DNA from 2 places in the Yimella sp. NH-Cas1 genome. Region 1 is predicted to be linked to the other one. Evidence: riboswitches for the same ligand, from Rfam matches in the RefSeq annotation. Region 1 holds a riboswitch; the other holds the start of a gene.
What was found. A riboswitch is a leader RNA that binds a small molecule or an ion and turns the genes downstream of it on or off. The one in region 1 is predicted to bind glycine.
Positions count from the first base shown of each region.

Region 2: another riboswitch for glycine. It lies ahead of gcvP (aminomethyl-transferring glycine dehydrogenase); the one in region 1 lies ahead of gcvP (aminomethyl-transferring glycine dehydrogenase).

Region 1 is NZ_JAKSGG010000003.1:1,492,132-1,499,395, forward strand. It holds gene MF407_RS15830 (SMC family ATPase) at 1-651, shown strand, start outside; gene MF407_RS07500 (pyridoxal phosphate-dependent aminotransferase) at 674-1,888, shown strand; partial or broken gene gcvP (aminomethyl-transferring glycine dehydrogenase) at 2,133-4,987, opposite strand; glycine riboswitch at 5,065-5,160, opposite strand; gene MF407_RS07510 (MerR family transcriptional regulator) at 5,244-5,825, opposite strand; gene MF407_RS07515 (bifunctional nuclease family protein) at 5,974-6,477, opposite strand; gene MF407_RS07520 (MerR family transcriptional regulator) at 6,488-7,174, opposite strand; gene MF407_RS07525 (FHA domain-containing protein) at 7,182-7,264, opposite strand, start outside.
Region 2 is NZ_JAKSGG010000001.1:44,332-51,595, forward strand. It holds gene MF407_RS00215 (3-oxoacyl-ACP reductase) at 1-707, shown strand, start outside; gene MF407_RS00220 (gamma-glutamyl-gamma-aminobutyrate hydrolase family protein) at 707-1,405, shown strand; gene MF407_RS00225 (GntR family transcriptional regulator) at 1,625-2,428, shown strand; glycine riboswitch at 2,568-2,664, shown strand; gene gcvP (aminomethyl-transferring glycine dehydrogenase) at 2,813-5,695, shown strand; gene gcvT (glycine cleavage system aminomethyltransferase GcvT) at 5,692-6,807, shown strand; gene gcvH (glycine cleavage system protein GcvH) at 6,868-7,242, shown strand; gene glyA (serine hydroxymethyltransferase) at 7,244-7,264, shown strand, end outside.

The DNA of each region.
Region 1 (7,264 bases):
GCCAAGCGGGCGGCGGGCAGTCTCGAGCGGCTCGGCGAGGACGTCCGACAGCATCTCGCGCAGTCCGAGGCCGACCGAGAACGACTTCCGGCCCTTGACCGGCTCGCCGACCTGGTCTCCGGCGCGGGCGACAATGCGCTGCACATGAGGTTGTCGGCCTACGTGCTGGCCGCACGCCTCGAACACGTCACCACACTGGCCAATCACCAGCTCGCGATCATGTCCGGTGGCCGCTACCAACTCGAACACACCGACGCGAAAGCCAAGGGCGGCGCTCGCAGCGGTCTCGGCCTGCAGGTGCTCGACTCCTGGACCGGCACCTCCCGGGACACCGCATCACTGTCCGGCGGCGAGACGTTCATGGTGTCCCTCGCCCTGGCGCTCGCGCTCGGCCAGGCCGTCCTGCACGAGGCCGGTGGCCGACCGCTGCAGACACTGCTCGTCGACGAAGGATTCGGCAGCCTTGACGACGAGTCGCTCGAGCTGGTGATGCAGGTGCTCGACGAGTTGCGGTCGGGCGGTCGCACGGTGGGCATCGTCAGTCACGTGAGTGAGTTGCGAACGCGGGTGCCGGCGCAGATCCGCGTGCACAAGACCGAGCAGGGCTCACGGGTCGAGGTGCTTGTCGGCGATGCGGGCTCAGCCGCCTGACCCGCTGTGGAAAGCTGACCGCATGCGCACCATTCGCCAGTCCCGCAAGCTCCAGGGAGTTCGTTACGACGTCCGTGGCCCGATCCTCGTCGAGGCTCAGCGTCTCGAAGCCGAGGGTCACCGCATCCTGAAGCTCAACATCGGCAACACTGCCCCGTTCGGTTTCGAGGCGCCGGAGGCGATCGTCGCCGGCATGGTGCAGTCACTCCCCGATGCGCAGGGGTACAGCGACTCGCGCGGCATCTACAGCGCACGCACCGCCGTCGCGCAGTACTACCAGTCACGCGGCTTCCGCGACGCGGTCGTCGACGACGTGTTCATCGGCAACGGCGTCTCCGAGCTGATCAACATGGTGCTGCAGACATTCATCGATGACGGCAACGAGATCCTCGTCCCGGCACCCGACTACCCGCTGTGGACCGGAGCGGTCACCCTCTGCGGCGGCGTACCGGTGCACTACCGGTGCGACGAGGAGAACGGCTGGAATCCCGACCTCGAGGACATCGAGTCGAAGATCACCGACAACACCCACGCCTTGGTGATCATCAACCCGAACAACCCGACGGGCGCCGTCTACTCCCCCGACATCGTCAAGGGACTCATCGACATCGCGCGCCGCCACGATCTGGTGGTCATGGCCGACGAGATCTACGAGAAGATCATCTTCGACGACGCCCAGCACCACCATGCCGCGACGTACGCGGGCGACGACGTCCTGTGCCTGACCTTCAGCGGACTGTCGAAGGCCTACCGAGTCTGCGGCTACCGAGCCGGCTGGGTCTACATCACCGGCCCCAAGCACCTGGCCACCGACTTCCTCGAAGGCCTCACCCTGCTCGCCAACATGCGCATGTGCGCAAACGTCCCCGCGCAGCACGCGATCCAGACGGCGCTCGGCGGCTACCAGTCGGTCAACGAACTGATCGTGCCCGGCGGACGTTTCTACGAGCAGTCGAAGCTGGCCTCCCGGTTGCTGAACGAGATCCCGGGTGTGAGCTGCGTCGAACCCGAAGGCGCTCTGTACTGCTTCCCGCGCCTCGACCCGGACGTGTACCCGATCAAGGACGACGAACAGTTCGTGATCGACCTGTTGCGCGCGAAGAAGATCCTGGTCACCCATGGCACCGGATTCAACTGGTTCGAGCCCGACCACTTCCGCCTGGTCACCTTGCCCGACGTCGAAGTGCTGACCGAGGCGATCGGCCGGATCGACGAGTTCCTGGCAACGATGCGCTGACCGCCGGTGCAGGCGACATGGCGAAGGGCGCCGGCACACGTTTGTGCCGGCGCCCTTCGCGTTTCGTCACGAGCCCGAGGGGGGGGGGAGCCGCGCTCGTCGACGTCGGTGCGCTCGTCGTTGAAGTGCTCGACGAAGCTGCGGGTGCCGAGTTGGCCGTACTCGAGGGAACAACAAATGGCGGGTCACAACATTTCGCTGCGACCCGCCACCGGCTGTGCTGTGCGCTGATCAGTCCTCGTAGCGCCTCCGGCGCCGGGCAGGAACAGATCAGGTTGCGGTCACCGTAGGCACCGTCGATACGACGGACCGGAGCCCAGTACTTGCGCATCGGGTCGACACCTTCGGGGTAGGCGGCGTCCTTGCGCGAGTACTTGTAGTCCCAATCGCCGGCGAGGCTGATGGCCGTGTGCGGCGCGTTGCGCAGCACACTGTCCTCGGCGGCGATCGTGCCGTCCATGACGTCCTGGATCTCGCGTCGGATCGCGATCATCGCATCACAGAACCGGTCGAGTTCGAATTTGCTCTCGGACTCGGTCGGTTCGACCATCAGCGTGCCCGCGACCGGGAACGACATCGTCGGCGCGTGGAAGCCGTGGTCGATCAGTCGCTTGGCGACGTCGTCGACGGTGATGCCGGAGTCCTTCGTGAGGCCACGCAGATCCAGGATGCACTCGTGCGCGACGAGGTCGCCCTCGCCGGTGTAGAGCACCGGGTAGTGCTCGTTCAGACGGCTCGCGACGTAGTTCGCGTTGACGACCGCCGCGTTGGTGGCGTCGGTCAGACCGGCCCCACCCATCAACCGGACGTAGGCCCACGAGATCGGCAGGATGGACGCCGACCCGAACGGTGCAGCCGAGATCGGACCCACACCGGTGTCGGGTCCGGCGTGCGAGGACAGTGGGTGGTTGGGCAGGTACGGCGCGAGGTGTGAGCGCACCGCGACCGGACCGACGCCCGGGCCGCCACCACCGTGCGGGATGCAGAAGGTCTTGTGCAGGTTCAGGTGGGAGACATCGCCGCCGAACACACCCGGTTGCGCGAGACCGACGAGCGCATTGAGGTTGGCGCCGTCCACGTAGACCTGACCACCCGCCTCGTGCACAAGGTCACACAGTTCGGTGATGGTGTCCTCGTACACGCCGTGTGTCGAGGGGTAGGTCACCATGATCGCGGCGAGGTTCTCGCCGTGCTGCTTGAGCTTCATCTTCAGATCGTCCATGTCGACCTCACCCGTCGGTGCGGTCTTGACGACGACGACCTTCAGCCCGGCCATCGCGGCGGATGCGGCATTGGTGCCGTGCGCGGACGCCGGGATCAGGCAGACATTGCGATGCCCGTTGCCGTTGGCCTCGTGATAGGCGTGGATCGCCAGCAGACCGGCGAACTCACCCTGCGATCCGGCGTTCGGCTGCAGCGACACCGAGTCGTACCCGGTGATGGCACACAGCCACTGCTCCAGCTCGTCGATGAGTTCACGGATGCCCTCGGTCTGCTCGGCCGGCGCGAACGGGTGCAGGTTCGCGAACTCCGGCCAGGTGACCGCCTCCATCTCGGTGGTGGCGTTGAGCTTCATGGTGCACGAACCGAGCGGGATCATCCCGCGGTCGAGCGCGTAGTCGCGATCGGCGAGCCCACGCAAGTAGCGCAGCATCTCGGTCTCGCTGTGGTGAGTGTTGAACACCGGGTGCTCAAGGAACTCCGACTCGCGCACCAGGCTCTTGGCCCATGTCGGCTCACCATCGGCGGGCACTGGCGCATTCACGCCGAAAGCTGCTGCGACAGCAGCGAGTTCGGGCTCGGTGGTGGTCTCGTCGACGCTGACGCTCACGTGGTCGGCATCGACCCGCCACACGTTGATACCGCGCTCACGGGCTGCCTCGACGACACCGTCGGCGCTGCCGTTCACCACCGCGGTGACGGTGTCGAAGAAGCTGTCGGCGACCAGTTCCACGCCCCCGGCACGCAGCGCCGCGGCCAGACCGACGGCCTTGCCGTGCACGGAGCGCGCGATGCGGCGCAGCCCGTCCGGGCCGTGGTAGACGGCGTACATCGACGCCATCACGGCGAGCAGTACCTGTGCGGTGCAGATGTTGCTGGTCGCCTTCTCGCGGCGGATGTGCTGTTCGCGGGTCTGCAGCGCAAGACGGAAGGCCTGGGCGCCGTCGGCGTCGACAGAGACTCCGACCAGGCGTCCAGGCAGATTGCGTTCGAGACCTTCGCGCACGCTCATGTAACCGGCGTGCGGGCCACCGAACCCCATGGGCACACCGAAGCGCTGGCTCGTGCCGACAGCGATGTCGGCGCCCCACCCCCCGGCGACTTCAGCAAGGTGAGCGCGAGCAGGTCGGCCGCAGCGGTCACGAGCGCACCGGCGTCGTGCGCGGCGGAGGCCACGTTGCTCCAGTCGACGATCTCGCCGTTCGCGGACGGGTACTGGACGACGACGCCGAACACCTTGCGGCCACCGGCGAACTCTTCGAGGTCCTTCGCGGACGTGACCTTGCGCAGGTCGGCGATGACGACGTCGATGCCGACAGCGTCGGCTCTGGTCTCGGTCACCGCGATGGACTGCGGCAGCACCTGTGCGTCGATGAGCAGAACGGAGTCGTCCTTGGCGCGGGTGGCTCGGTGCATCAGCGCCATCGCCTCGGCGACGGCCGTGCCCTCGTCCAACAGGCTGGCGGACGACGTGGTCAGGCCCGTCAGGTCGGCCACGACGGTCTGGAAGTTGAGCAGCGCCTCCAGCCGTCCCTGGGAGATCTCGGGCTGGTAGGGCGTGTACGCGGTGTACCAGGCCGGGTTCTCCAGGATGTTGCGGCGGATGACGCCCGGCGTGTGCGTGCCGTAGTAACCCAGACCGATCATCGAGGTGAGCACGCGGTTGCGGCTCGCCTTCTCGCGGAGTTCGGCGATGACCGCCGCCTCGCTGGTGGCGGCCTCGACCGCCAGCGCGTCCGAGGTGCGGATCGTCTGCGGGATCGCCTTGTCGACCAGAGCCTCCACGTCGGCGTACCCGATGGCCTGCAACATCTCTTCCAGCTCCTCCTGCGAGGGACCGATGTGGCGACCGACGAAATCCGGCGTCGAACTCGACATGCTGTGCGTCATGCTCTTCCTTCGGGGCGAGGTACGGGTTCGCCTCCCCATCTGTCGGCGCTTGCCTTCAGATTCGCCTCGTCCGGGCGGTCCGGTGGCCTGAGAGGTTCTGGGGAGAATTGCACCTTCGGCGCCACCACCACTGCGGCGGGGGACTCTCCCGCCCGGTGTCGTGAGCTGGGCAACAAAATAGCACCGGGCGCTCGAGGCGCCCGGTGCTGGTTGCTGTTGTTCGACGTGTCCGGCGAGGGGGTCCTCAGACCGCCGCGCGGCGTTCGCGACGTCCGCGCAGCTCGTCACCGGGATGGTCGGCGATCGTCTCGGCGTCGGGACGCTCGGACGGCAACTCGGACAGCGAGCCTTCGACCTCGCGCCAGACCGAGCCCAGCGCGATACCGAAGACGCCCTGGCCGCCGCGCATCAGGTCGATGACCTGGTCGTCGGAGGTGCACTCGTAGACGCTCGCACCATCGGACATCAAGGTGATAGTGGCCAGGTCGTCGACACCGTGGTCGCGCAGTGCGGCGACGGCAATACGGATCTGCTGCAGGGACACACCGGTGTCGAGCAACCGCTTGACGACCTTGAGCACCAGGATGTCGCGAAAGCTGTAGAGCCGGTGGTTGCCCGATCCGGACGGGTTGCGCACCGACGGCTCGACCAAGCCGGTGCGGGCCCAGTAGTCGAGTTGGCGGTAGGTGACGCCGGCCGCGCGGCAGGCTGCGGGACCGCGGTAGCCCAGCTGCTCGTCGTCCGGCAGGTCGATGCCGTCGACGACGGGAGCTTCCAGCGGAGCCGGAGCCCGGGAGCCTTCGGGCTGCACATCTGCGCGTGCCATGGCTACCTCTTCCTCGTGAATGTCAACTGCACGCCTGCGCGTGCCTGGGATTGAAGGTACGACCGACCCCCACGAGCGTCAACGAAGTCGCTCGGCGTGTCGCGGGTGAACTTCAGGTCGGTCGAAACCTTCAACATGTAGTTCATAGTTAATCCTTGCCGCCCTCGGGCCCGCCGGATTCCTCGCCGTCGTCCTCGAAGTCCTCGGCCGAGACGTTGTCGAGGAACTCGCGGAACTTCTCGACCTCGTCCTCTTCCTCGAATTCCATTGCGACGCCGATCTCCTCGAGGATGGAGTCGTCGACGTAGACGGGGGCTTCGGCTCGCAGTGCGAGCGCGATGGCGTCCGAGCTACGGGCGTCGATGCGGCGGCCGTCGGCCAGGACGAGTTCGGCGTAGAAGACGCCTTCGTCCATCGAGGTGATGTCGACGTGCCCCAGGCGGGCGCCCAACGTCTCCATCACACTGAGCAGCAGGTCATGCGTGAGCGGGCGCGGCGGTTCCACACCCTCCATGACATGAGCGATCGCCGCAGCTTCGGGCGCACCGATCCAGATCGGAACGCACCGGTTGCCGTCGGCCTCGCGCAGGATCACGATCGGCTTGTTCGTCGGCATCTCGACCCGTACGCCCATGACCTCGACCTGTTTCACGAGGTCAACGCTACCCCTGCAAGCCTGCTCGGACGAGAGCAAGGTGCAACGCGAGACATTCGCGCACGACCTCGGCGGGCTGAGTGTCGCCCGGGCCGAAGGTCAATTGCTGCACGAGAGAGAGTTCGCGGTCGGCCGCCAACCGGAAGGGACGCAGGTGACGTGCATCGATGCCGTGCGCCAGCAGGGCGGACGCGGCACGCGCGATCTGCAGACCGTTCGCGTCGTAGTAGCCGTCTGCGTCGGGCTTCAGGAGGCCGAAGTCGGCCAGCCCGTTCAGCGCCTTGTGGTCGAGTGCGGTGGCAGAGCACACCTCGTCCGCGGAGAGGCGTAGGTCGTGCGCCTGTCCCCCGACCAGGTCGGCGACGCTCGGCACAGAGGAGTCATCCTGGACAGCCGGAACCGACGGGCGACCTTCGACCGGCGCGGGCTCCAGTCCGCGGTCGAAGGCATCCAGGGCTTCCCTGATGACCTTCAACGGCCAGAAACGGTCGCGCTGACACCGCAGCACGAAGCGCAGTCGCTCGACGTCTCGCTGGGTGTAGCGCCGGTACCCGCTGCCCGCACGCTGCGGGCTGACTACGCCCTGTGCGTCCAGAAAGCGCACTTTCGACAGGGACAGATCGGGGAACTCGTCCTGCAACTGCTTCAGGACCGCACCGATCGACAGTGCCGGCTGCTGGGCGGGGTCGGTCACGACCCGTTCACGCGCCGGTGGGCGCGCCGAAGTAGACGAACCGGAACTTGCCGATCTGCACCTCGTCGCCACTGCGCAGCTCGGCTGCGT
Region 2 (7,264 bases), on a different contig from region 1:
TTGCGGTCGTGCAGAGGTTCGCTGCAGAGGGCGCGAAGGTGGTCATCGGCGACGTCGACGACGTAAAGGGGCCCACGATCGCTGAGCAGGTCGGCGGCACCTACGTGCACGTGGACGTTACAGACAAGCGGCAAGTCGACGCACTGTTCAAGACGGCGTTCACCACCTACGGATCGGTGGACATCGCGTTTAACAACGCCGGGATCTCGCCGCCGGAGGACGCCTCGATCCTCGACACCGAACTGGAGGCGTGGAAGCGGGTCCAGGAGGTCAATCTGACCAGCGTTTACCTGTGCTGCAAGGCCGCGCTGCCCTACATGCTCGAGCAGAAAAGCGGCTCCATCATCAACACCGCCTCGTTCGTCGCCGTGATGGGTGCGGCTACGTCGCAGATCTCGTACTCGGCGTCGAAGGGCGGTGTGCTGTCGATGTCGCGCGAATTGGGTGTGCAATTCGCTCGCGAGGGCGTGAGAGTTAACGCGCTGTGTCCAGGACCGGTCAACACGCCCTTGCTGCAGGAACTGTTCGCAACGGACCCGGAGCGTGCCCAGCGCCGACTGGTACACGTTCCGCTCGGCCGGTTTGCTGAGCCCGCGGAGATGGCCAATGCTGTTTTGTTCTTGGCCTCCGACGAGTCAAGCTTTATCACCGCCTCTACCTTCTTGGTGGACGGCGGCATTTCAGGCGCCTACGTTACCCCTGTGTGATGCACCCGGTCATCGGCATATCTGCCGCTCGTGAAACCTCGCAATGGGGGGTGTGGGACGAAGTAGCGGACGTTCTGCCCGCAAGCTATTCGCAGTCTGTGGAACGGGCTGGCGGGGCGCCAGTGCTGCTCCCGCCGAGCGTCCCGCGGGTAGCCGCATCGGTGGTACGTCGGCTGGACGGGCTCGTGATCGCCGGGGGCCCCGACGTGCAGCCGATGAGGTACGGGGAACGGCCGCACGAGCGGACTATGGGCTGGCGCGAGGACCGTGACGCGTGGGAGCTCGCCCTCCTCGACGAAGCCGCCAGGATCAACCTGCCCGTGCTAGGCATCTGCCGAGGCATGCAACTCATGGCGGTGCACGCTGGGGGAGTGCTTGAACAGCATGTGCCTGACCGCGTCGGCTCACAGCAGCACTCGCCGGGTGGGAACTCGTACGGCGACATCGCGGTTGACATCGTTGTCGCCAGCCGACTGGCTCGAGCTATAGGGGCGCGGGGCGCCGTGAGGTGTCACCACCATCAAGCGGTCAGCGCCCATCCGGGCTTCGAACCAGTCGCCTGGGCCGCCGACGGAACCCTGGAGGCGATGGAGGACCCGCAACACCCGTTCCGGCTTGCAGTGCAATGGCACCCGGAGACCCAGGAGGACGCGGGCTTGTTCAGGGCATTGGTCGCAGCCGCGGCGGCGGCTCCTTGATCGGCGTCCTGGTCGCGGTGCGTTCACTCGTCCAGCGAACCAGCTTGACGGGCCCCACGCGCCCTCCTCGCTCCACGGCTCGGCTGGTAGACGTTCGGTGTGCGGCTCAGACGATGGACGATGCTGCGGGAGCGCCGCCCTGCCACGTGAGACCTGCGTTAAGTATTTCCGGGAGCATTAGCGAGCGATGGCACCAAGGTCGCGACTATGGTGACCGAAATGAATGACGAGTCCGCCAACGAGGCCCTGCTCCGACCGGTGCGGTCGGGCAATGTCTTTGAAGAGACCGTCAACCGGCTATTGCAGCTGGTGTGGCTTGGCGTGTACGAGCCCGGTGACGCCCTGCCGCCCGAGCGGGAACTCGCAAGTAAACTGGGAGTGGGCAGGGACACCGTCCGGCAGGCGATCAAGTCACTATCGGACGCGGAATACTTCACCACCAAGCGCGGACGGTACGGAGGGACGTTTTTCGCAGACACGGTGCCGAGGCGCCACTCGACGGTGTCGAGACGTGTGTGGACGCCAGCGGACATTGCTGACCTGCTCGGCATGCGTGAAGTCCTCGAGGTTGGGGCCATCCGGTTGGCTTCGAGGCGAACCCTGACGGCTGTGGAGCGCGACGTGCTGTGGATGCGTCTCAGTGAGGTTGAGCAGGCCGGACCGGACGATTATCGAAGGCTGGACTCTCGCCTGCACCTGACTTTTGCAGAACTGGCAGGGGTACGAACGTTGACCCCACTGTTAGCCGACAACCGTATGGCGCTCAACGAACTGCTCGATCAGATACCGCTGCTCGGCCCCAACATTGCGCACTCCAACCACCAGCACCGTGCCGCCGCGATGGCCGTGCTGACAGGCGACGAGTCAGGCGCAGCCGGAGCAATGCAAGAACACCTGTCGGGGACGGCGGCCCTTCTCCATGGGTTCCTGGACGGGGCGCCGACGCGCCAGGGCAACGAGGATCGCGACGCGACCGATCTTGTTGAGACCGGTCCCCATGGGCCGCCCGGGCTCCCCTCCTAACGCACCCTGTCGACGTGTCCTTACAGCTTGACCCACCAGGGTCGCGATACTTTCGCTGAGCTCCATCCCGTGGTCCGTTGACATCACTCGGTGCCACGACTACGTTCTAGACTTAGATAACTGAAGACTATTCGCCGCTTGAACCACAGCGGGAGAGTCCTTCCTCTACTCGAGGGGGGCGCCGAAGGAGCAACTCTCCCCGAGAATCTCTCAGGCCCCGTTACCGCTGTCGTGAGGCGAACTCTGGAAAGTCAGGACTAGTGTCCTGCACCCACGGTGCAAGTTGCCCACTCGGCAGCGAAGCTCTCAGGTTTTCCGATGACAGAGCGGGGAGGCCACCCACCAGGTGTCGCATTCGCGGCCCTAGGACCAGGAGCCTCTGCTATGACATCGTTGAGTGCAGACGACTACGACCGCGGTTTTGTTGGTCGTCACATCGGTATTGACGCCGAAAGTCGCGCCAAAATGCTCGCCGAGATCGGTTTTCCGGATCTGGACAGCTTGATCGACACGGCTGTCCCTGGGAAGATCCGCACCACCAGCGGTCTTCGTCTGCCGGAACCGGCCACGGAGGCCGAAGCGGCCGGAGAACTGGCGACCCTTGCGGGAAGCAATGTCGTTTCGGTGCCAATGATCGGTCTCGGCTATTACCCATCGCTTACCCCAGCGGTGATCCGGCGCAACGTGCTTGAGGATCCGGCCTGGTACACGGCCTACACCCCTTACCAACCCGAAGTCAGCCAAGGCCGACTTGAGGCGCTGCTGAACTTCCAGACGATGGTCGGCGATCTGACGGGTCTGCCCATGTCCAATGCCTCCCTTTTGGACGAGTCCACTGCAGTGGCGGAGGCCGTTATGGTCATGCGCCGCGGATCGACGTCAAAGTCCAGCAAGGTGCTGGTCGACACGGACACGTTGCCGCAAACCCTCGACATTCTTCGGACACGCGCCACGGCAGTTGGAGTGGAGGTCGTCGAAGTCGACGTTACCCAGCCGCTGCCGAAGGATGACTTCTTCGGCCTAGTTGTCTCCTACCCCGGCGCCTCCGGAGCGGTCCGTGACCACCGGCACCTCGTGCGCAGCGCGCAGGACCGCGGCGCCCTAGTCACCATCGCCGCCGACCTTCTGGCCCTGACCATGTTTCTCTCGCCGGGAGAGTGCGGCGCCGATATTGCGGTCGGATCAACCCAGCGCTTCGGGGTGCCGTTGTTCTACGGTGGCCCTCACGCCGGTTACATCGCGGTGCGTGACGGGCTGCAACGTCACCTTCCCGGACGATTGGTAGGTGTCTCTCGGGACAGCGACGGGAAGCCCGCGTACCGCCTGTCGCTGCAAACGCGAGAGCAGCACATCCGTCGCGACAAGGCGACCTCCAACATCTGCACCGCCCAAGTGCTGCTGGCCGTCGTAGCTTCCATGTACGCGGTCTACCACGGCCCTGTCGGGCTGAGACGAATCGCGGAACGGGTCCACGCCCATGCCAACGCCATCGAAAGCGGGCTCCGAGAAGTTGGTATACCGGTCGTACATGGCGCTTACTTCGATACCTTGCTGGTGCGCGTCCCGGGCCATGCCGACGAGGTGCTCGCGGCCGCGGCCGCTAAGGGCCTGCGGCTGCGGGGGGTGGATTCCGACCACGTCGGAGTCAGTTGCTCCGAGATCACCACCAGCTCACACGTGGACCTGGTACTTGAGGCGTTCAGCACCCTTGAGCAGGTCGACGTGATGGATCAGCGGAAACCCGATGCCATGCCCTCGACGCTGCGGCGCGAGAGTCCGTTCCTCACGCATCAGGTTTTCCACAGCTATCGTTCAGAGACCGAGATGCTGCGGTACCTACGTCGCCTTTCGGCTCGCGACTTTGCGCTGGACCGAGGCATGATTCCGCTGGGTTCATGCACTATGAAACTGAATGCGACGACCGAGATGGAGCCGATAAGCTTGCCCGGCTTCGCGAACTTGCATCCGTTCGCCCCCGCCGAGGACGCCTCCGGATACACCGAGCTTGTGCGCCAATTGGAGGGGTGGTTGGCCGAAATTACCGGTTATGCCGCGGTGTCAATTCAGCCCAACGCCGGCTCGCAGGGGGAGTTAGCGGGACTTTTGGCCATTAGGGGTTGGCACCGGGATCGCGGAGACGAGCAGCGAGATGTCTGCTTGATCCCTTCTAGCGCGCACGGGACGAATGCTGCGTCCGCGGTCTTGGCGGGGATGCGAGTCGTTGTTGTGGGTTCTCACGACGATGGCACGATCGACTTGGGGGAGCTGGAAAAAAAGTGTATTGAGCACACTGACAACCTGGCCGCCATCATGGTGACCTACCCGTCGACGCATGGTGTCTACGAGGACAGCATCACCCAGCTCTGCGACGTCGTGCACGCGCATGGGGGACAGGTGTACGTGGATGGGGCAAATCTCAACGCCCTACTTGGTATCGCCAAGCCCGGCGAGTTCGGAGGCGACGTCTCCCACCTGAACCTGCATAAGACTTTTTGCATCCCCCATGGTGGAGGTGGACCCGGGGTCGGGCCGGTCGCGGTAGCGGAACACCTAGTTCCGTATATGCCGACCCACCCCTTACATCCAGACGCCGATCGTCGCGGGAACCACGGAAGCATCAGCGCTGCTCCCTACGGGTCAGCCGGGATCCTTCCCATCCCGTGGGCGTACATCCGGATGATGGGTGGCTCCGGCTTAACCGAGTGCAGTCACGTTGCCGTGCTGAACGCGAACTATGTCGCCCATCGACTGGCGTCACACTTCCCAATTCTGTTCACCGGCGAAGATGGGTTGGTCGCACACGAGTGCATCGTCGACATCCGACCAGCCACTGCGAAGACCGGGGTCACCGTCGAGGATGTCGCCAAACGGCTGATCGACTACGGCTTCCACGCCCCCACGATGTCTTTCCCGGTCGCGGGCACGCTGATGATCGAGCCGACCGAGTCTGAGAGCCTCGCGGAGATCGACCGGTTCTGTGATGCGATGATCGCAATTGCAGCCGAGATAAAGCAGGTAGCCGCGGGCACTTGGTCGGTGGAGGAGAGTCCGCTGCGCCACGCGCCCCACACCTTGGCGGATCTCGTGGGTCAATGGGGGCGCTCGTACCCGAGAACAGTCGGCGCGTTCCCGGCCGGTGTGGATCCCGACAAGTACTGGCCTCCCGTGGGGCGCATCGAGAACGCGCATGGTGACAGGAACCTCGTCTGCTCTTGCCCGCCCCCTGAAGCGTTTGCCGCTGTGGGACCACAGGGAGCTTCGGCATGACGTCGCCTCTAGCGGCAAGGACCACACCGCTGCATGACATTCATCGGCAACTCGGCGCGACGCTTACAGACTTCGCCGGCTGGTCTATGCCGCTGAAGTACACGTCTGAAGTCGCAGAACACCACGCGGTCAGACGCGCGGCGGGGATGTTCGATCTGTCCCACATGGGTGAACTCGAGTTGAGTGGCCCCGAGGCCGGAGCCGCCCTCGACTACGCCTTGGTCAGTATGCCGTCACGGATGCAGGTTGGTCAGGCCCGCTACTCCATGCTGGTTTCCGCCAACGGCGGCATCCTCGACGACCTCATCGTGTACCGACTCACTCAAGAGAAGTTCATGGTTGTGGCCAATGCCGCCAATGTGCGAAGGGTGTACGAGGAACTGGTGGCACGGGCAAGCGGTTACACGAGCGAGGTTCGCGACGCCTCCGCGGAGTGGGGCCTGATCGCGGTCCAGGGGCCCTCGTCGGCGCTGATTGTCGCCGAGGCGACCGGGGATGACGTGTCGGGTCTCACCTATTACTCGGTCGCTGGAGCCAGGGTGGGCAAGCATGATGTGCTGCTGGCCCGTACCGGGTATACCGGCGAGGACGGCTTCGAGGTGTACTGCGCGGCGGACGCCGCCGTTGAGGTCTGGTCGGAGTTCGCCGTTCTGGGCAGCCCGCATGGGCTGGTCCCCGCTGGACTTGCCTGCCGTGACTCCCTTCGGCTCGAGGCGGGTATGCCACTTTATGGTCAGGAGCTGACCTCTCAATTAACTCCGTTTGACGTCGGTCTCGGCAAGGTGGTCGTGCACGACAAGCCCGCCGGCAGTGTCGGTGCTGCGGCGCTCTTAGAAGCCCGTGACGTCGACCGCGCTCGCCGTCTGATCGGTCTGGCTAGTGTCGGGAGGCGCGCACCGCGAACCGGACATGCCGTGCTCCGGCCCGGCACCGGTGAGCGAATTGGGACCGTTACCAGCGGTGTCCCGTCCCCGACCCTCGGGCATGCGGTCGCCATGGCAATCGTCGACGCAGACGACGTAGAACCAGGCACCAAACTTGAAATCGACGTCCGCGGGCGGACCGAGCAGGTCGAAGTAGTCAAGCTTCCGTTCTACCGACGCCACCGCTGATGCGCGGGTCGTGGCACGAACCCACCCGGGCAGACAACTACTAGCTTGCAGGAGATTCCTATGACCATCCCAACTGACCTCAGCTACACCGACCAGCACGAGTGGCTCAAGGTCGACGGCGACAACGCGCGCGTCGGAGTGACCGCTTACGCATCCGAAGCCCTCGGCGACGTCGTGTTCATCGAGCTCCCGGCCATCGGCAGCAAACTTTCTGCTGGCGAGCCCTGCGGCGAGCTTGAATCCACAAAGTCCGTCAGCGATCTCTTTTCTCCTGCTAACGGAGAAGTTGTCGAGATCAACCAGGCGGTCGTGGACAACCCGCAACTGCTCAACGACGACCCGTTTGGTACCGGATGGCTTTTCGTCATGCGCTTAGAGGGCGAAGCCCCGCTGCTGGATGCTACGGCCTACGCCAAACTTACGACCGAGGGCTGAGATGACCATGCTTAACGAGTCT